Diaphorobacter ruginosibacter: one gene and its partner. The protein of the gene in region 2 interacts with the protein of the main gene of each other region in a pairwise test. Links are inferred from orthologs where the notes say so. Each region holds a gene or a part of one and is shown on either strand. Other genes may lie near its edges. The genes, in order: recO and recR.

Region 1 (9,393 bases), 1.9 Mb from region 2 along the record:
CGTCGGATACCGCGTGGTGCACCAGCCCCGTTTCCCCACCACGCTTGAGGCCCATGGCTGGCAGTTGCCGGTGCCTGTGGAGGGCTTCGTGCTGCTCAATTGCTCGCAGAGACAGAAGCTGCACCTGCAGCCGTTGCGATCGGCGCAGGTGCAATGCGTCTATTCCGACGGGCTGGCCACGATCTCGGTGTTCCTTGAGCCGTACAGGGAAGACCGGCATGCCTTCGAAGGGCAGGAGTTGCGCGTCGGCGCGACCCACACCCTGTCCGCACGCGTTGCCGGCGACAGCTGGGTCACCATGGTGGGTGAAGTTCCGCTCGCAACGCTCCAGCGCTTCGCATCGGCTATAAAGCAGACATCGGGCTGATGTGATCCCGCGAGCGCAGCCTGAATCTGCGGCCTCGTCGGGAACCAAATGGCGCATTTGTCCTTCACAGATGAGAGCAATCCATTTGCTAACGTACAGAATTCCTTGAGAGGTATTGATGCTGAGGACTCCTCCGAAAACTTTGCATGGCTGCGCGATGGCCGTCATCACGGCGGTTGCGCTGGGCGCTTCCATGGGCGCCGTTCAGCCGGTTCATGCACAGCCTGCGGCCGTCGCACGCGGCCTGCCTGACTTCACCGACCTGGTCGACCAGGTCGGGCCTGCCGTCGTGAACATCCGCACCACCGAGCGCGTGACGCCCGGTGAATCGCCGACGGGCATGGATGAGGACATGCTGGAGTTCTTCAAGCGCTTCGGCATCCCCGTGCCGAACGTGCCGCGCCAGCAATCGCCACGCCGCTCGCAGCCCCAGCAGCAGGAAGAGCAGCCGCGTGGCGTGGGCTCGGGCTTCATCCTGAGTTCCGATGGCTATGTGATGACCAACGCCCACGTGGTGGAGGGTGCCGACGAGGTGATCGTCACGCTGACCGACAAGCGCGAGTTCAAGGCGAAGATCGTGGGGTCGGACAAGCGATCGGACGTGGCCGTGGTGAAGATCGATGCGACGGGCTTGCCGGCCGTGAAGGTTGGCGACGTGAATCGCCTCAAGGTGGGTGAGTGGGTGATCGCGATCGGCTCGCCATTCGGACTCGATAACACGGTGACCGCGGGCATCGTGAGCGCCAAGCAGCGGGACACGGGTGACTTTCTGCCACTGATCCAGACCGACGTGGCGGTGAATCCCGGTAACTCGGGCGGCCCGCTGATCAACATGCGTGGCGAGGTGGTCGGTATCAACAGCCAGATCTATTCGCGCTCCGGCGGCTTCATGGGCATCTCGTTCGCCATCCCGATCGACGAGGCGATCCGTGTGAGCGATCAGCTGCGTGCCTCGGGTCGCGTGAGCCGTGGCCGCATCGGCGTGCAGATCGAGCAGGTCTCCAAGGACGTGGCCGAATCGCTGGGCATGGCCAAGCCGCAGGGTGCGCTGGTGCGCGGCGTCGAGGTGGGCTCGCCCGCCGAGAAGGCCGGCGTCGAGGCGGGTGACGTGATCACCAAGTTCGACGGCAAGGCCGTCGAGAAGACGGTGGATCTGCCGCGGCTCGTGGGCAACACCAAGCCAGGCACCAAGTCCACCGTGACCGTGTTCCGCCGTGGTGCTTCGCGCGACCTGCCGATCACGATCGCCGAGGTCGAGCCCGACGAGAAGGCTGCGGCTGCGAAGGGTGGCTCGGGCAATGCCAAGCCGAAATCGTCTTCGGTGGCTGCGGAGCAACTGGGGTTGGTGGTGGCCGACCTGACGGACGCCCAACGCAAGGAGCTGAAGGTCAAGAGCGGTGTGCGCGTGACCGAGGTGGCCGAGGCGGCGGCCCGTGCGGGCCTGCGCGAGGGCGACGTCATCATGAGCGTCGCCAATGTCGAGATCCACAACGTGAAGGAGTTCGAGGCGGCTCTCTCGAAGGTCGACAAGAGCAAGCCCATCAACGTGCTCTACCGCCGTGGGGATTGGGCGCAATATGCGCTGATTCGCCCGGCTCGCTGAAGGTGGCTCTGGGTCTGCCCGGTACTCCGGGCGGCGGCGGAAATGGCCTCACCACCGACGCGGAAGTGGGGCTTTTTGCTGTCTCCGGAGCTGCTCAGTCAACCCGGAAGCAGAAATTTTGCGGTTTCTGCTACGACCCCAAAATTCTTTCTATCTGCTAATTTCTATAGAATAGCGGGCGTCCAACAACCAATATGAGTATAAATAGACTCGAATCCCCCATCATGTGGGATGAGTCGAATCGATACACAAGCAGTCCACAGATCACGCACAAGTTGTTCATCGTGGATGTGTTAAAATTGTTGATAACCTGTGAATAAATATCCCGTTGCAATGCGGCAACGCCCCTCGACTGCAGTCGGATGGGCTTCCCGAGAAGGCCTTTTTGCCTACAATGAAGCTCCAACTATCGCAGTTGCCAAAGATTGTTGGTTTAGGGCGCGTCGCTATTTGACGCGCCCTTTTTTCTTGTCTGCGTCATTGCAATTCAAACACTTGTCGTTTTCCGTTGATGAATCACATCAGAAATTTTTCGATCATTGCCCACATCGACCACGGCAAGTCCACGCTCGCTGACCGACTCATTCAGCGTTGCGGCGGCCTTGCAGAGCGCGAAATGGAAGCCCAGGTGCTGGACTCGATGGACATCGAGAAAGAGCGTGGGATAACCATCAAGGCCCAGACTGCAGCACTGCAGTACAAGGCCCTCGACGGCAAGGTCTACAACCTCAATCTGATCGACACGCCCGGTCACGTGGACTTCTCGTACGAGGTCTCGCGCTCGCTCTCCGCATGCGAAGGTGCGCTGCTCGTGGTCGATGCATCGCAGGGTGTCGAGGCGCAGACCGTGGCGAACTGCTACACGGCGCTCGACCTCGGTGTCGAGGTGCTGCCCGTGCTCAACAAGATGGATCTGCCGAACGCCGATCCCGACAACGCCAAGGCGGAAGTCGAGGATGTGATCGGCATCGATGCGACGGATGCGATTCCCTGCTCGGCCAAGACCGGCATGGGCATCGACGAGATTCTGGAGGCCGTGGTCGCCAAGGTGCCCGCGCCCAAGGGCAACCCCGATGCGCCGCTGCGCGCGATGATCATCGACAGCTGGTTCGACTCCTACGTCGGCGTGGTGATGCTGGTGCGCGTGGTCGACGGCGAGCTCAAGAAGGGCGAGCGCTTCAAGATGATGGCGACCAATGCCGCCTACGAAGCCAACAATCTCGGCGTGTTCACGCCGGCCAACCTGCCGCGCGATGCGCTCAGGGCGGGCGAGGTGGGCTACATCATCGCGGGCATCAAGGAGCTCAAGGCCGCGAAGGTGGGTGACACCATCACGCTCGAGAAGAAGCTGCCCAACAACCTGGGGCCTGCCTCCGAGGCGCTGCCGGGCTTCAAGGAAATCCAGCCACAGGTGTTCGCGGGCCTGTACCCGACCGAAGCCAATCAGTACGATGCGTTGCGCGATGCGCTGGAAAAGCTCCAGCTCAACGATGCATCGCTGCAGTTCGAACCGGAAGTGTCCCAGGCGCTGGGTTTCGGTTTCCGCTGCGGCTTCCTCGGCCTGCTGCACATGGAGATCGTGCAGGAGCGCCTGGAGCGCGAGTTCGACCAGGATCTCATCACGACCGCGCCGAGCGTGGTCTATGAAGTGGTCAAGGGGGATGGCGAAGTCATCATGGTGGAGAACCCGTCCAAGATGCCGGACCAGGGCCGGATCCAGGAAATCAGGGAGCCGATCGTCACCGTGCATCTCTATATGCCGCAGGAATACGTGGGCCCGGTGATGACACTGGCGAACCAGAAGCGCGGCGTGCAGATGAACATGGCCTACCACGGCCGCCAGGTGATGCTGACCTACGAGCTGCCGCTCGGCGAAATCGTGCTGGACTTCTTCGACAAGCTCAAGTCGGTATCGCGCGGCTATGCCTCCATGGACTACGAGTTCAAGGAGTACCGCGCCTCCGATGTGGTGAAGGTGGACATCCTGCTCAACGGCGAGAAGGTCGACGCGCTCTCCATCATCGTGCACCGCACGCAGGCCCAGTACCGCGGCCGCGCGGTGGCCGCGAAGATGCGCGAGATCATCAGCCGGCAGATGTTCGACGTGGCCATCCAGGCCGCCATCGGCGCGAACATCATCGCGCGCGAAACCATCAAGGCGCTGCGCAAGAACGTGCTGGCAAAATGCTACGGCGGCGACATCACCCGCAAGCGCAAGCTGCTCGAGAAGCAGAAGGCAGGCAAGAAGCGCATGAAGCAGATCGGCTCGGTGGAAGTGCCCCAGGAAGCATTCCTCGCGATCCTGCAGGTGGAAGATTGAGAACAAAGATTCAGGAAGAAGAAGGCATCAGCCCATGCAAGTTTTGACATCTCTGATCCTCGCAGCCTTTGTGGGCTACATCGGCGCCTGGTATGTGGGAGCCATCGAGGGCAATTTCGCGCTGCTGCTGTTTCTCGCCACCGTCGTGACGGGCGTCTACTGGGTTGCGGAGCGCTTTTACTTCCTGCCCCGCCGCAGCAAGGCCGCGGAGGCATTCGCATCGTCGACCACGCAGCGCCGTGAGGAGCTCGAACGCATGGGCATCCGTCCCGACGGCGCGGACGACCTGCAGGAAACCCGCCAGAAACTGCTGATGCAGCCATGGTGGCTCGACTGGACTGCCGGACTGTTCCCGGTGATCCTGGTCGTGTTCCTGCTGCGTTCCTTCCTGTTCGAACCCTTCAAGATTCCGTCGGGCTCGATGTACCCGACGCTGTGGGTTGGCGACCTGATCCTCGTGAACAAGTTCACCTACGGCCTGCGCCTGCCGGTGCTCAACACCCGTGTCACGCAGGGCAAGGCGCCTCAGCGTGGCGATGTGGTCGTGTTCCGCTATCCGCCCCAGCCCAATGTGGACTACATCAAGCGCATCGTCGGCGTGCCTGGCGACAAGGTGGCGTATCTGAACAAGCGCCTCACGGTCAACGGCCAGCCCGTGCCGACCACCGCCATGACCGATTTCTTCGAAGAAGACGCGATGCGCTACTTCAAGCAGTTCAAGGAAAAGTTCGGCGACAACACCCATAACGTGCTGAACAACAATGACGCTCCCGCCTTCATCCAGGGGGCCAGCAACTTCCAGTACCGCGACAAGTGCACCTACAGCGTCGAGGGCGTGACCTGCACGGTCCCCGAAGGCAATTTCTTCGTGATGGGCGACAATCGCGACAATTCGCTGGATTCGCGCTACTGGGGCTTTGTCCCAGAGGGCAACATTGTCGGCCGCGCGTTCTTCATCTGGATGAACTTCGGCAATTTCAAGCGCATCGGAGCATTCAACTGAAGCTGGCGACAAGAGAGTGAAGTGAGCGCGTCGACGGGATTGACGTGCAGAAATCAGTAAATCATCATTTCATGAGATTGAGGGAAAACATGGCAACACATCGCACATCCGCTCCACGCTCGCGCCAGCGCGGCATCTCCTTCATCGGCCTGGTGTTCATCCTGCTGGTGGCCGTGAGCATCGGCTACGTCGCCACCAAGTCGCTGCCCATTCTTCTGGAATGGCAGGCCATCGACAAGGCGGTGAAGAAGGCGGCCAACGAGGGCACGACGGTCCCGGATGTGCGCGCTTCGTTCGACCGTGCCGGAACCATCGACGACATCACCTCCATTTCGGGCAAGGACCTGGAAGTCACCAAGCAGAACGAGAAGATCGTGGTTTCCTACGAGTACACCCGCGAGATCCCGCTGTACGGACCGGCGTTCCTGCTCTACCGGCTTGCCGGTTCCTCCTCATCCAAGTAGTGTTATCACCTGAACTTCAATCGCTGCAGACCCGTCTGCAGCACGCCTTCAAGGACTCCGCGCTGCTCCAGCGCGCCGTCACGCATCGCAGTTTTTCCTCCGACCACAACGAGCGCCTGGAATTCCTGGGTGACTCGGTGCTGAGCCTCGCGGTCTCCGACATGCTGTTTCGCCGCCTGCGGGACCTTCCCGAGGGCGACCTCTCGCGCATGCGCGCGAATCTGGTCAAGCAGGATTCCCTTCACCGGATCGCCATGCGCCTGAAGCTGTCCGACGTGCTGCGCCTGGGCGAGGGCGAGTCCAAGTCGGGCGGCAAGCTGCGCCCCTCCATCCTGGCCGATGCGGTGGAGGCGCTGATCGGTGCCGTCTACCTGGACGGGGGATTCGAGCCCGCGCAGGCGCTGGTCCAGCGCTTCTTCGAGGGGGTGGACCTGAGCCCCGAGAAGCAGGCTGCCGCCAAGGACGCCAAGACCGCCTTGCAGGAGTTGCTGCAGGGGCGCAAGATGAGGCTCCCTCAATACAACGTGGTGAGCACGGCTGGCGCAGCGCACAAGCAGACCTTCGACGTGGTCTGCGAAATTCCTGAACTGGGATTGACCGAACATGGCAGCGGCGGCTCGCGTCGCGCAGCCGAACAAGCGGCTGCGGCCAAGCTGCTTGTCCATTTGAAAGCACACAACGCATGACGACGAACAACAACAATCCTCAGCCGCCTGCGGAAGACGGCACCCCGCAGCCCCCGGTGAATGCCGAGCTGGAAGCCATGCTGGCCGCTGCCCAGCCGGCCGGCGCACCGGCAGATGCGAGCGGGCAGCGCTGCGGCCTGATCGCCATCGTGGGCAAGCCCAATGTGGGCAAGTCCACGCTGATGAACGCCCTGGTGGGCCAGAAGATCTCGATTACCTCGCGCAAGGCGCAGACCACGCGCCACCGCATCACCGGCATCCGGACCAAGGACAACACGCAGTTCGTGTTCGTCGATACACCGGGCTTCCAGACCCGCCACAGCACGGCGCTGAACAAATCGCTCAACAAGACCGTGATGGGCGCGATCGGCGACGTGGACCTGATCCTGTTCGTGGTCGAGGCCGGCAGCTTCACGCTGGCCGACGCCAAGGTGCTGAGCCTGTTCAAGCCCGGCATTCCCACGCTGCTGGTCGCCAACAAGCTGGACACCGTGCACCGCCGCGCCGAGATCGCCCCCTGGCTGCGCGACATGCAGGAGCGCCATCCGTTCGCCGAGTTCGTGCCGATGTCCGCCAAGAACAAGAGCGACATCGAGCGCCTGTTCGGCATCGTCGAGAAATATCTTCCCGAGCAGCCATGGTGGTACTCGGAGGACGAGCTCACCGACCGCAGCGAGAAGTTCCTTGCCTCGGAAACCGTGCGCGAAAAGCTGTTCCGCTTCACCGGCGACGAACTGCCCTACACGTCCACCGTGGTCATCGACAAGTTCGAGGAAGAGGCGAGCAAGCAGCACAAGCGCTTCATCAAGATCGCAGCAACCATCGTCGTCGAGCGCGATGGCCACAAGGCCATGGTGATTGGCGAGAAGGGCGAACGCCTCAAGCGCATCAGCACCGAGGCGCGGCAGGAGCTCGAAAAGCTCATGGATGCGAAGGTGTTCCTCGAGGTCTGGGTCAAGGTTCGTTCGGGCTGGGCGGACGACGAGGCCCGGGTGCGCTCCTTCGGCTACGAGTGACGGACACGAAGCCTTCCGGTGCCCCGATGCCGGAAGGTGTTGAAAACGCATGGCCACCAAGCGCATCAGCGACGAGCCCGCCTTCATCCTCCACCAGTACGACTGGAGCGAGTCGAGCCTGATCCTCGAGACGTTCACGCGCCACTACGGCCGCGTGGCGCTGGTCGCCAAGGGCGCGAAGAAACCCACCTCCAACTTCCGTCCCGTGCTGTTGCCCCTGCAGCCGCTGCGCGTGACCTACACGATCGCGGGCGAAGGCCATGGCGAGATCCATGCCCTCAAGGGGGCTGAATGGGTGGGCGGGCACATCATGCCGATGGGCGATGCGCTGCTCTCGGGCCTGTATCTCAACGAGCTGCTGATGCGGTTGCTGGCGCGCGAGGACACGCATGCGCCGCTCTTCGATATTTATGGGGGCGTGGTGCGCGTGCTGGCAAGCGAGCATGGCGAGGCGCTCGAACCCGTGCTGCGCAGCTTCGAGCTGGTGCTGCTGCGCGAAATCGGACTGCTGCCCGATCTGCATGCCGAGACCACGACGCTCGCGCCCCTGGCGCCCGATGCGCGCTACACGCTGGTGGCGGAGGGCGGCCTGCGTGCCGCTGCGGCGGGGGAGCGGTCCACGCTTGCCGGATCGCACTGGATCGCACTGCACGAGGCGCTCGCAGACGACCCCAACCGCTTCACCGCCACGCTGCGTGCGCTCATGGGCGCGGGCATCGCGGGTGAACTCAAGGCCCAACTGCGCGCACTTCTGCAATACCATTGCGGCAGCCAGCTGCTGCGCACGCGCCAGCTCATGATGGATCTGCAATCCCTATGACTACCAAATCCTCCCGAACCGCCCTGTCCGTGAATGTCAACAAGGTCGCGCTGGTGCGCAACACGCGCCACCTTGGCATCCCGAGCGTGACGCGCGCCGCGCTGCTGTGCCTCGAGGCGGGAGCGCAGGGCATCACCATCCACCCGCGCCCCGACGAGCGCCACGTCCGCGGCAGCGACGTGTACGAGCTTGCAGCGTTGCTCAAGGACTGGCCTGCCGCCGAGTTCAACATCGAAGGCAACCCAACGCAGAACCTGATGCAGTTCATCCGTGATGTGCGGCCGCACCAGGCGACGTTCGTGCCGGACAGCGAAGACCAGTTCACCAGCGATCATGGCTGGACCTTTCCGCAGGACGCCGGGCGCCTCCAGCCGCTGATCGCGGAATGCCGTGCGCTCGGCGTGCGCGTGAGCCTGTTCATGGACCCGATCCCCGGGCAGATGGCGGCCGCGAAGGCCGCTGGCGCGGACCGGGTCGAGCTCTACACCGAGCCCTATGCCGCGGCGGCCACCGCTGAAGAAAGGGAGCAGCAGCTCCAGGTTTATGCCGCGGCGGCCCAGGCCGCACTCGATGCCGGCCTGGGCGTGAATGCGGGCCATGACCTGAACCGCGACAACCTGCCCGACTTCGTGGCGCGTGTGCCGGGGCTGCAGGAGGTCTCCATCGGCCACGCGTTGATCGCCGACGCACTGGAGCTCGGCTATGCCGAAACCGTGCGTGCATATCAGCGCAGCATCGACGCCGGAATGGCTGCCAGGAAATGATCTACGGCATCGGCACCGACATCTGCGACATCCGCCGCATCCGCGAGAGCCTCGCGCGGCACGGGGACCGCTTTGCCGAGAAAATCCTCTCCGAGGCCGAGCTCGCCACCTGGCGTGCGCGCAGCCGGCGCTGGCCCGCGCGCGGCGTGAGCTATCTCGCCACGCGCTTCTCCGCCAAGGAGGCGTTCAGCAAGGCCGTCGGCCTGGGCATGCGCATGCCGATGACCTGGCGAAACTGCGAGATCGGCAAGCTGCCCAGCGGCAAGCCGCACATCGTGCTGCACGGCGAGCTCAAGACCTGGTTCGAAGCCAAGGGTCTGCGCGCGCACATCACCGTGACCGACGAGACC
Region 2 (9,343 bases):
CATTTTTTTGCCGGTTTGGCGCGGTTGAACAACGCTTCAATGGCAACAATCATCTTGCAATCCTCCTCGGTTGTAAAAACACCGCTCGGTGAATTTTCACGGTCAAATTCCATGCCAGGCGACGATGGACTATTTATGACTGACTCAACAACGATGTAGGGCAGGAGCGGATCAGATGCCTAATGCCTGAGGGTGCAGGGCGAGGGTTTTCAAAAAAATCGCGCTTCGAAGGCCTGAGATGCAAGGAATTCTTTTGAGAAAACGGCATTAATTTGCAGTTTCCTGTGGACGAATTACATGGGCCTTACGATCTCTTGAAAGCCAATGCATGATTGACTGTCGGATGGACAGGCATGAGATTGCCCCTCTCCAGGCATTTTGATTTTCTAATAGAAATTGACTTTTAAGAGAAAGGATCGATTGTAGGGGTGCAAAACCAGCCATGCGTATGGCCAACGGTACCCCTGAAGCAAGTCATTTGTGAGTACTTGGGCGGGACTGGCGCCAAGCATTGCGAACGTCTGAAAAGACCCTCTTTGAAGAAGCGAACCTCTTGATCTCAAGGAGATTGCTGGAAGAAGGTGACGAGCCTTACCCTCGGCACTGGTTTCACAGTTAGGGCTGCTTGGTTCCCCACCTGACCCGGTTGGCCGCTTCCCCATGCGAGGAGGCCCGTCAAGCAGCATTGTAAACCCACATGATGTGGCGCTGCAGCAAAACCACAAGATTTGTTGGCGTTGAGGGGCCGTAGAATCAGCCGATATGTCCTATCTAGTGCTTGCCCGTAAATACCGTCCCAAGACCTTCTCCGAGATGGTGGGGCAGGAGCATGTCGTCAAGGCTCTGACCAATGCGCTGACCCAGCAGCGCCTGCACCACGCCTACCTGTTCACCGGTACGCGTGGGGTGGGCAAGACCACGGTGTCGCGGATTCTCGCCAAGTCGCTGAACTGCCAGGGGCCGGACGGGCAGGGCGGCATCACCGCCACGCCCTGCGGCGTGTGCCCGGCCTGCATGGACATCGACAGCGGCCGCTTTCCAGACTACACGGAACTCGATGCCGCGTCCAACCGCGGGGTGGACGAGGTCCAGGGGCTGCTGGAGCAGGCGGTCTACAAGCCGGTGCAGGGGCGCTTCAAGGTCTTCATGATCGACGAGGTGCACATGCTCACGAACACCGCGTTCAATGCCATGCTCAAGACGCTGGAGGAGCCGCCCGAATACCTCAAGTTCGTCCTGGCGACGACCGATCCGCAGAAGGTGCCCGTCACCGTGCTGAGCCGCTGCCTGCAGTTCAACCTGCGTCCCATGGCTCCCGAGACGGTGCAGGAGCACCTGACGCGTGTCCTGGGCGAGGAGCATGTGCAGGCGGATCCCGGTGCGCTGCGCCTGCTTTCGCGGGCGGCGCGTGGCTCGATGCGCGATGCACTCAGCCTGACCGACCAGGCGATCGCCTTCGGCAGCGGTGAACTGCAGGAGGCCGGTGTGCGCCAGATGCTGGGCAGCGTGGATCGCAGCTATGTCTTCCGCATGATCGACGCGCTTGCGCGCGGCGATGGCCGCTCCGTGGTCGAGGCCGTGGACGAGTTGCGCATGAATGGCCTGTCCGCGGCATCCACGCTGGAAGAAATGAGTACGGTGCTGCAGCGCATGGCCGTGTTCCAGGCGGTGCCCAACATGGCGTCCGGCGTCGACCCGCACGATGGCGAGGCGCAGGAAATGGCGCGCCTGGCGGGTGTGATGCCTGCGGACGAGACACAGCTGCTCTACAGCATGTGCCTGCATGGCCGCGCCGAACTGGGGCTGGCGCCCGATGAGTATGCCGCCCTCACCATGGTGCTGCTGCGCTTGCTTGCGTTCAAGAAGCCGGCGGGTGAGTCAGGGGCTGCGGTGGCCGCAGCGCTCCCGCCCGGCACCGATGCGCCTGCAGGTTCTCCAGTGGCTGCGTCGGCAGCCGAGGCTGAAAAAAAAACTCTGAAGCAGGCTGACCCGCCTGCAGTCGCTCACAAGCCGCAGCCGCCGGAAGAGTTGCGCAAAGAGATGGGCGCAATGCCTGATCCGGAGCCGCGCGGCCAGGAGGGGCCTCCCGCATCCCGGGCGCCCTTGATGTCCCAGGCGCAGTACCAGCCATCTCCCGAGCCCGTCGAACCGGAATGGCAGGCGGTGCCGGCTGGTGCGCATGCCCCGGCTGTGCGCCTGCCGGTGCGCAGCCCCGAGGAGGTGGGCCGCGCCCAGGCCCCGGCTCCTGCGTACAGGGATGAGCCTGAGGCGCTCGAGGAGGCGCAGACCTACGAGATCCCTGTCCGCACGGCATCCGAACCCGGCTATCGCACGCAGCCGCAGCATGTGAATGGTCAGGGAGCTTCGCTGCGCCTTGTCCCCACGGCAGAAGGCGAGGTCTGGTTCCAGACGGTGCAGGAGCTCGTGGCTGCCGAGGCCATCACCGCGCTCGTGCGCGAGCTGGCGTTGCAGTCGCAGCTGATTGCTCGCGACCAGGACCATTGGCTGTTGCGTGTGGAGCGCGAGTCGCTCAACCAGCCGACGGCGCGCGAACGCCTGAGGGCCGCACTGGAGGCGGCGGGGCACACGCGGCAGATTTCGGTGGAGGTGGGCAAGGTGCTGGACAGCCCGGCGCGCCGCAATGCCTATGCGGCCGCGCAGCGCCAGCGACTCGCCGAGGATATCGTGCAGAGCGACCCGCGCGTACAGCAGTTGATCCGTGATTTCGGTGCGAAGATCGTGCCCGGAAGCATCCGGCCGGCATGATGGCGGCTTGTTGCGGGAATGGGCTTCGGAATTTTCGCTGCGAATCCCGTTCGATTTCTGCAGGCTACCGCTTTCATCGCACAATCAACCGTTCCCGGGGCATTCGGCAGGTTATCCATGTGTGCCGGCAATCACGGAGATTGCGCCCCTTCCATTCAAAGTACCCCATTTTTTGGGTCCATTTCATTCATAAGAAGCAAAGGAATTCACCATGTTCAACAAGGGACAGCTGGCCGGTTTGATGAAGCAGGCCCAGGCCATGCAGGACAACCTGAAGAAGGCACAGGACGAGCTGGCAAACATCGAGGTGGAAGGCGAGTCCGGTGCTGGCCTGGTCAAGGTCGTGATGACCTGCAAGCACGATGTGAAGCGCGTGACGATCGATCCCAGCCTGCTGGCGGACGACAAGGACATGCTGGAGGATCTGGTGGCTGCAGCCTTCAACGCTGCAGTGCGCAAGGCAGAAGAGACCTCCCAGGAAAAGATGGGCAAGATCACCGCAGGCATGCCGGGCCTTCCAGGTGGCATGAAGTTCCCGTTCTGATCGCCCTGGGCCGCAAGCCCTGCCATGGACTTGGGGGCTCGCGATATCGGCGCCCCCTTGGCTGGCCTTCAATGATTTGATTTTCCGCATGAATCGCACTGCCCATGTCTGACACCAGTTCCCTGGACGCCCTGATCCAGGCGCTTCGGCGGCTGCCCGGTGTGGGCGTGAAGTCCGCGCAGCGCATGGCGTTTCATCTGCTGCAGCACGATGTCGAAGGCGCGCAGCTGCTGTCGCAGGCACTGCGTCAGGCATCCGTGTCGATCCGGCATTGCGAGCGCTGCCATACGTTCACCGAGGCTGCCGTCTGCGATGTTTGCAGTGATCCCGGGCGCGACATGTCGCGCCTGTGCGTGGTCGAGACACCCGCCGATCAGTCGGCCATGGAGCGCACGGGCGCCTTCAAGGGCCTGTACTTCGTGCTGATGGGGCGGCTCTCGCCGCTCGATGGCATCGGCCCCAGGGACATTGGCGTCAAGAAGCTGATCGAGCGCGCCACCGACGGCGTGGTGCAGGAGGTGATCCTGGCAACCAGCTTCACGGCCGAAGGCGAGGCCACCGCCTATGCGATCGGCGAGGCGCTCAAGCCGCGTGGCATCCAGGTCACGCGGCTTGCGCGTGGCGTGCCCGTGGGCAGCGAACTGGAATTCGTCGATCTCGGAACCATTGCACACGCCTTGGCCGACCGGCGTTGAGCGCGGCACGGACTGCGACACTTTGTCCACCCCGTCTTCCTAAATCGCCCGAGGATGTGGAATAGAATGCTCTTTTTTTAATAGCTGTCGCCTATAGCCTCCGTCTGTTGGATGGCCCATCGTCGGCGCTATCTCCATTCAAAGAGACATTCCATGCATGCCGCACGTTTCACCGTCGCCTATTGGTGCGTTCTTCTGGCGGTCCTGATGCCCATCGTCTGCGCAATGCTGGCCAAGAAGGGCAGCTTCCGCATGGCATCGGACAACCATGATCCCCGTCGCTGGCTTGCCGCCCAGACGGGTTGGCGTGCACGCGCCAATGCCGCTCAGGCCAACAGCTACGAGGTGCTGCCGTTCTTCATTGGCGCGGTGATCATTGCCCATCAACTGGGCGCGGCCCAGACGCCCCTGGACATGCTGGCGATGGCCTTCGTGCTGCTGCGCATTCTCTATGTCGCCATGTACGTCGGCGACCTGCCCATGGCGCGCAGCCTGATCTGGGCCGCGGGCTTCGCGGTCAATCTGGGAATCTTCTTTCTTGGCTACCGCTGAATCATGACGGGAGAATGAATTTTTCGTGGGCCGGCAGGTCTACGTAGTTCTCCGCTAGGAATGCCCCTGATGACGCCACGGTGCGGCTTCAGGCACTATTGTTGCAGTGCAGCAAATTAATATCCATGTCCCGCTTTGTTCCTTCCCGTCGACTGTTGGGCCTGCAGGCAGGCTCGCTCCTCCTGGGGGCGAGCGCTGCGCGGTGGCTGACGGAAGCGCAGGCGCAGACGCGGGTGCAGCGCCCCTCGACCAAGACGCTCCGGATTGCTGCGGGGGGCATGGGCAGCCTCTACTATCTCCCATTGACGGCGGCCGAGCGGCTGGGCTACTTCCGCGAAGAGGGGCTGAACGTCGAACTTCTTGACTTCGCCGGCGGGGCTCTCGCCATGGACGCATTGCGCAACGGCGACGCCGATGTGGCCTGCGGGGCGTTCGAGCAGTTGCTCGAACAGCAGGCGCTGGGGTTCGAGTGCAGGAGCCTGGCCCTGATGGGGCGCACGCCCCAGATGGCGGTTGCCACATCGCTGCGGTTCTGGCCGCGCAAGGCGCTTTCAAGCTATCGCGACATACGTATCGGCGTCTCCTCGCCTGGCTCTTCCTCGCAGTTCTTCGCGAAGCTGTGGCTGATCCAGGAAGGCCTGTCACCTGATGCGGTGGAGTTCGTCGGCCTGGGTGGTGGTGTGAATGCCCTCAATGCCATGAGGCAGGGCAGGGTGCATGCGCTCAGCCATGTCGATCCGCTGATCACGTTGCTTGAGCAGAACAACGAGGTGCGCATCATGGCCGATACGCGAACGCTCAAGGGATCGCAGGATTTCTTTGGCGGCCCCATGCCCGGGGCATGCCTGTATGCCCCGCGCAGCTTCACCGAGCGGCGCGGGAGCGAAACACAGGCCCTGGCCAACGCCATGGTGCACGCCCTCAAGTGGATGCAGACAGCCGGCCCTTCCGATCTGGCGCGGATCATTCCCATGCAGTACTGGCTTGATGATCGCGGCGCCTATCTCTCTGCATTCGAAAAGGTGCGCGAAACGCTGTCCCCGGATGGCGTGATGCCAGGCGATGGCCCGGCAACGGCGCTTGGCGCGCTGGCCCGCCTGCGCACGAGCCAGGTGGCACCCAAGGTGAACCTGTCGCTCAGCTACAGCAACGAGTGGGTGCGCAGGGCCAAGCAGAAGTTCCAGCTGTAGCTGCTCAGTTGCTTGCCTGGGATTTTCGGCGGCGGGCAAGCAGCGCGCCCAAGCCGCCCAAAGTCGCCGATACCAGCAGCAGTCCCACATTGTCCATCACGGGAACAGGCGTGGCATTGGCTGTGGACGGCGGTTCCACGGGCTTTGCCGCCACGGGGCCGACGGCCGCAGAACACGCCTCCACGCCCGGATTGGTTCCTTTGCCAGCCATCGGCGTGACGCAGTACGAGAGATAGCGATTCTCGTCTTCCGCCGCGAGCGTGTAGGAGAACGGCGTGGCCGCGCCACGGGTCGCCCCCGATTGCACCAGGGTGCCCTGCGATGAGGCCGTCAGCCCGGGCGTCGTGCTGCGCACCAGCACGAACTTTGATCCGCTCGCGGTGGCATCCTCCGGGTCGCTTTCCGTATCGGTGTACGTGTATGAGCCGGCCAATGCCTGTCCCACCTTGGCCGAACCGCTCAGGGCCGGCGTGGCGGCAGGGACTGTGTTCGGTGGCGCGGGTATCGCGGAAATGGAGACGGAGCCGTTCACCCCCGCATCCTGGGGGCCTTTGCTCTTGGGGGCGGTGGCTGGCCCCACGGCGCTTGCGCCGAGCGAGATCATGATCTCCCCACTGTTCCATGTGCATGAATCTCCGCTGCCACCGGGCTCCCCATTCACTCCGCCTCGGCCGTCGCGGCCCGCATTCCCGCCCGCGCCGGCGTGGCCGGAAAATCCGCCGCCCCCGCCGCTGCCTCCCGCGCCGTCAACGGGTGCCCCTCCATTGGCCGCTTCCGCATCCACGCCATTGCCTCCGTTGGCGGGCGTTCCGCAAAGAGCCGCTTGCTCCTGCACAAGGGCGCCATTGGTTGCAGCGGTGCCGGGAATGCTCCAGCTTCCGCTCGGCCCGGCTATCCGGGAGTTGCTGCCACCGCCACCGCCGCCAGCGGCCACCAGGGCAGCACCATTGGTGAAAGTGATCGCGGATATACCCCCGCCACCGGCACCCGTGGGGCTCCCTCCCAGTGTTCCGAATTTTCCTCCCGCACCCCCTGCACCTGCCAGGCCGGAGGCACTGATAGGCGTCGTGTCCATTACGGAACCCTTTCCACCTTCGCCAACAAGGATGCTCAGTGTTTCGCCGCCGGCAACGGTGATGGTCGCCTTGATGATGGTGCCGCCTGCACCCGCTCCACCGATGGCGTCATCCCAACCACCAGCGCCGCCCGAGGCACCTTGCACTTCCACCGAGAGGGAGCCTGATCCGGCGGGCACGGTGTAGGTGTGCACGCCGGGTGTGCTGAAAACCGTAGGTGGATTGGCTTGCGCCATTACATGAGGGACCGCGCAGGCATAGGCAAGTGCCACCAACGCCGTGGTACGGTGGATCCGGATGGCCCATGGGCGAGCCTGCTGAACACTATTCAATGAATGCACTGGAAACATCTCCGCCTTGATGGTCTGAAAATCTCGATCACTGGAAACTCCAGGCGCTTTGGAAAGCTATTGAAATTTCACTATGATTGATTTTATCGATGTATATATTCCAATAACTATTTGCTAATTGCAAACAATTTCCAGTGAGACGCGGCGATGGACCTCTGTTGCTTTCATGGGATGACGGGCTCACTGCTCGGAGGCTGCAATGGCTTCGGTGCATTGTTCCGGTGGCCCCAAACGCCAAGGGCCGGCAAATGCCGGCCCTTGGCGTTTGGGGTGAGTGGCCGCTTTAGAGCCGGCGACTCACATTTCAACGCTTGCGTTTGGCCGGTGCGGCCTTTGCGGGAGCGCGTCCCGCCGCCTTTGCAGGCGCCGCGCGTCCCTTGGGCTGGGCCTTGCCTTGGGCCGCTGCCACCTTGGGCTGTCTTGTGCTGTGGTTGGCGAATGAAGTGGATGTCAGGCGCACGGGCAAATACATGACGACGCGCTCGCCTCCCTTGAAGCGGCTGCTGGTCTTCACATCATTCCAGTCGGCGACGTCCGATGCGCTTACCTTGTAGCGCTGGGCAATGGCAGCCACGGTTTCTCCGCGCTTCTGTGCTTGCACGGTAGTGCGGCGGGTCACGATCTCGGGTGTGAAGGCAATCTGACCGTTGTCGGCCAGCTGGCTTGAGACATCCTGATGGGTGGTGGAGGCGCGCGGCACCATCAGGGCGGAGCCGGCCTTGATCATCATGCGGGGTGGAATGCCGTTGAGCTTGCGCAGGTCGGCTTCGCTGATGCCCAGGCGCTGCGCCGCATTGGCGACGGTCATGGTGTTGGGAACGCTCCAGACGGTCCAGCTGGCGTACTGGCCGTCGTTGTAGGCACTCAGGTTCTTGCGGAAGACCTGTGCGTTGTCCCAGGGCAGCAGGATGCGCGGCATGCCGGCGGCCAGGATCACCGGCTTGTGCAGCGAAGGGTTGAGTGCCCGGAAGTCTTCCTCGCGGATGTTGGCGAGGCTGGCCACCAGCGCCACGTCGATGTCGTGCGTGATGTCCACGGCCTGGAAGTAGGGGTGGTTCTCGATCAGCGGCAGTTCGGAGTTGAACTTGTCCGGATTGGCCACGATGTTCTTCACGGCCTGCAGCTTGGGCACATACAGGCGCGTTTCGGCCGGCATGTTCAGCTCGGTATAGCTGGTGCCCAGCCCGAGCTTTTCATTGCGCGCAATGGCGCGCGCCACGCTGCCTTCGCCCCAGTTGTAGGCGGCGAGCGCCAGGTGCCAGTCGCCAAACATGCCGTAGAGCTTCTGGAGATAGTCGAGTGCCGCCCTGGTGGAGGCGAGCACGTCACGGCGATCATCGCGGAATGCGTTCTGCTTGAGATCGAAATAGGAGCCGGTGGCGGGCATGAACTGCCACATGCCGGCCGCCTTGGCGGTGGACACGGCCTGCGGGTTGAAGGCGCTCTCGATGTAGGGCAGCAGCGCCAGCTCGGTCGGCATCCCCCGGCGCTCGAGTTCCTCGACGATATGGAACAGGTACTTGCTGGAGCGCTCGGTCATGCGCAGCATGTAGTCGGGACGCGTGGCGTACCACTGCTCACGGTCGCGTACGAGGTCGGTGTCCAGGTCGGGCATGGCAAAGCCGCGCCGGATGCGGTCCCACAGATCAGACGGCGCCTTGATACCCGTCACGTCATAGTTGCCGCTGCCCAGTTCGTACTGGGCGATGGGGCTGAGAGGACCGGTGGGGTAGCTGGGAGATATCTGCTTTTTGGGAGCACTGTTGGTGGAAACAGGCGTGCCGCTGTCGGCTTGCTTGGTGGCTTCGTTGGTGGCGCAGCCTGTGAGCCAGACGAGGCTGGCGAGCCCAAGAATTTTCAGAAGTCTCATCGGAAATTGTTTTTCCATTCTCGCAGGGCCGCGAGAACGGACACTGCATCGCTGGGATTCACGCCCGCGTCGAAACTCCTGGCGGCCTCGGCCACCAAAGGTTCGCGCGTGCGCAGGAAAGGGTTGACCGCGCGCTCACGCGCGATGGTGGAGGGCAGCGTGGGCTGGTCTGCATCGCGCAGGGCCACGCAATCCTTCTGGTACTGGACCAGCTCGGCGTTGCCGGGTTCCACGGCACGCGCGAATTTCAGGTTCGAAAGTGTGTACTCGTGTGCGCAGCACACGCGGGTATCACCGGGC

What was found.
Region 1: the proteins of recR (region 2) and recO interact in binary tests that used the Escherichia coli proteins (3 or more experiments, as listed by UniProt). The link is inferred for Diaphorobacter ruginosibacter from one-to-one orthologs.

Annotation. Positions count from the first base shown.
Region 1 is NZ_CP060714.1:3,831,587-3,840,979, reverse strand. Bases 6,566-9,393 are described here. They hold recO (DNA repair protein RecO), read left to right. Parts: upstream 6,566-7,508; coding sequence 7,509-8,279; downstream 8,280-9,393. Other genes in these bases: acpS (holo-ACP synthase), read left to right, coding at 9,040-9,393; H9K76_RS17430 (pyridoxine 5'-phosphate synthase), read left to right, coding at 8,276-9,043; era (GTPase Era), read left to right, coding at 6,566-7,459. Outside these bases: H9K76_RS17470 (MucB/RseB C-terminal domain-containing protein), read left to right, coding at 1-367; H9K76_RS17465 (DegQ family serine endoprotease), read left to right, coding at 525-1,970; lepA (translation elongation factor 4), read left to right, coding at 2,482-4,290; lepB (signal peptidase I), read left to right, coding at 4,325-5,293; H9K76_RS17450 (DUF4845 domain-containing protein), read left to right, coding at 5,383-5,757; rnc (ribonuclease III), read left to right, coding at 5,757-6,443; more of era, read left to right, coding at 6,521-6,565. UniProt on the Escherichia coli protein: Involved in DNA repair and RecF pathway recombination.
Region 2 is NZ_CP060714.1:1,934,773-1,944,115, forward strand. Bases 2,432-5,209 are described here. They hold recR (recombination mediator RecR), read left to right. Parts: upstream 2,432-3,414; coding sequence 3,415-4,005; downstream 4,006-5,209. Other genes in these bases: dnaX (DNA polymerase III subunit gamma/tau), read left to right, coding at 2,432-2,766; H9K76_RS08830 (YbaB/EbfC family nucleoid-associated protein), read left to right, coding at 2,978-3,310; H9K76_RS08840 (MAPEG family protein), read left to right, coding at 4,159-4,557; H9K76_RS08845 (ABC transporter substrate-binding protein), read left to right, coding at 4,683-5,209. In the rest of the region: more of dnaX, read left to right, coding at 763-2,431; more of H9K76_RS08845, read left to right, coding at 5,210-5,747; H9K76_RS08850 (hypothetical protein), read right to left, coding at 5,752-7,017; H9K76_RS08855 (transglycosylase SLT domain-containing protein), read right to left, coding at 7,478-9,043; gloB (hydroxyacylglutathione hydrolase), read right to left, coding at 9,040-9,343. UniProt on the Escherichia coli protein: May play a role in DNA repair. It seems to be involved in an RecBC-independent recombinational process of DNA repair. It may act with RecF and RecO.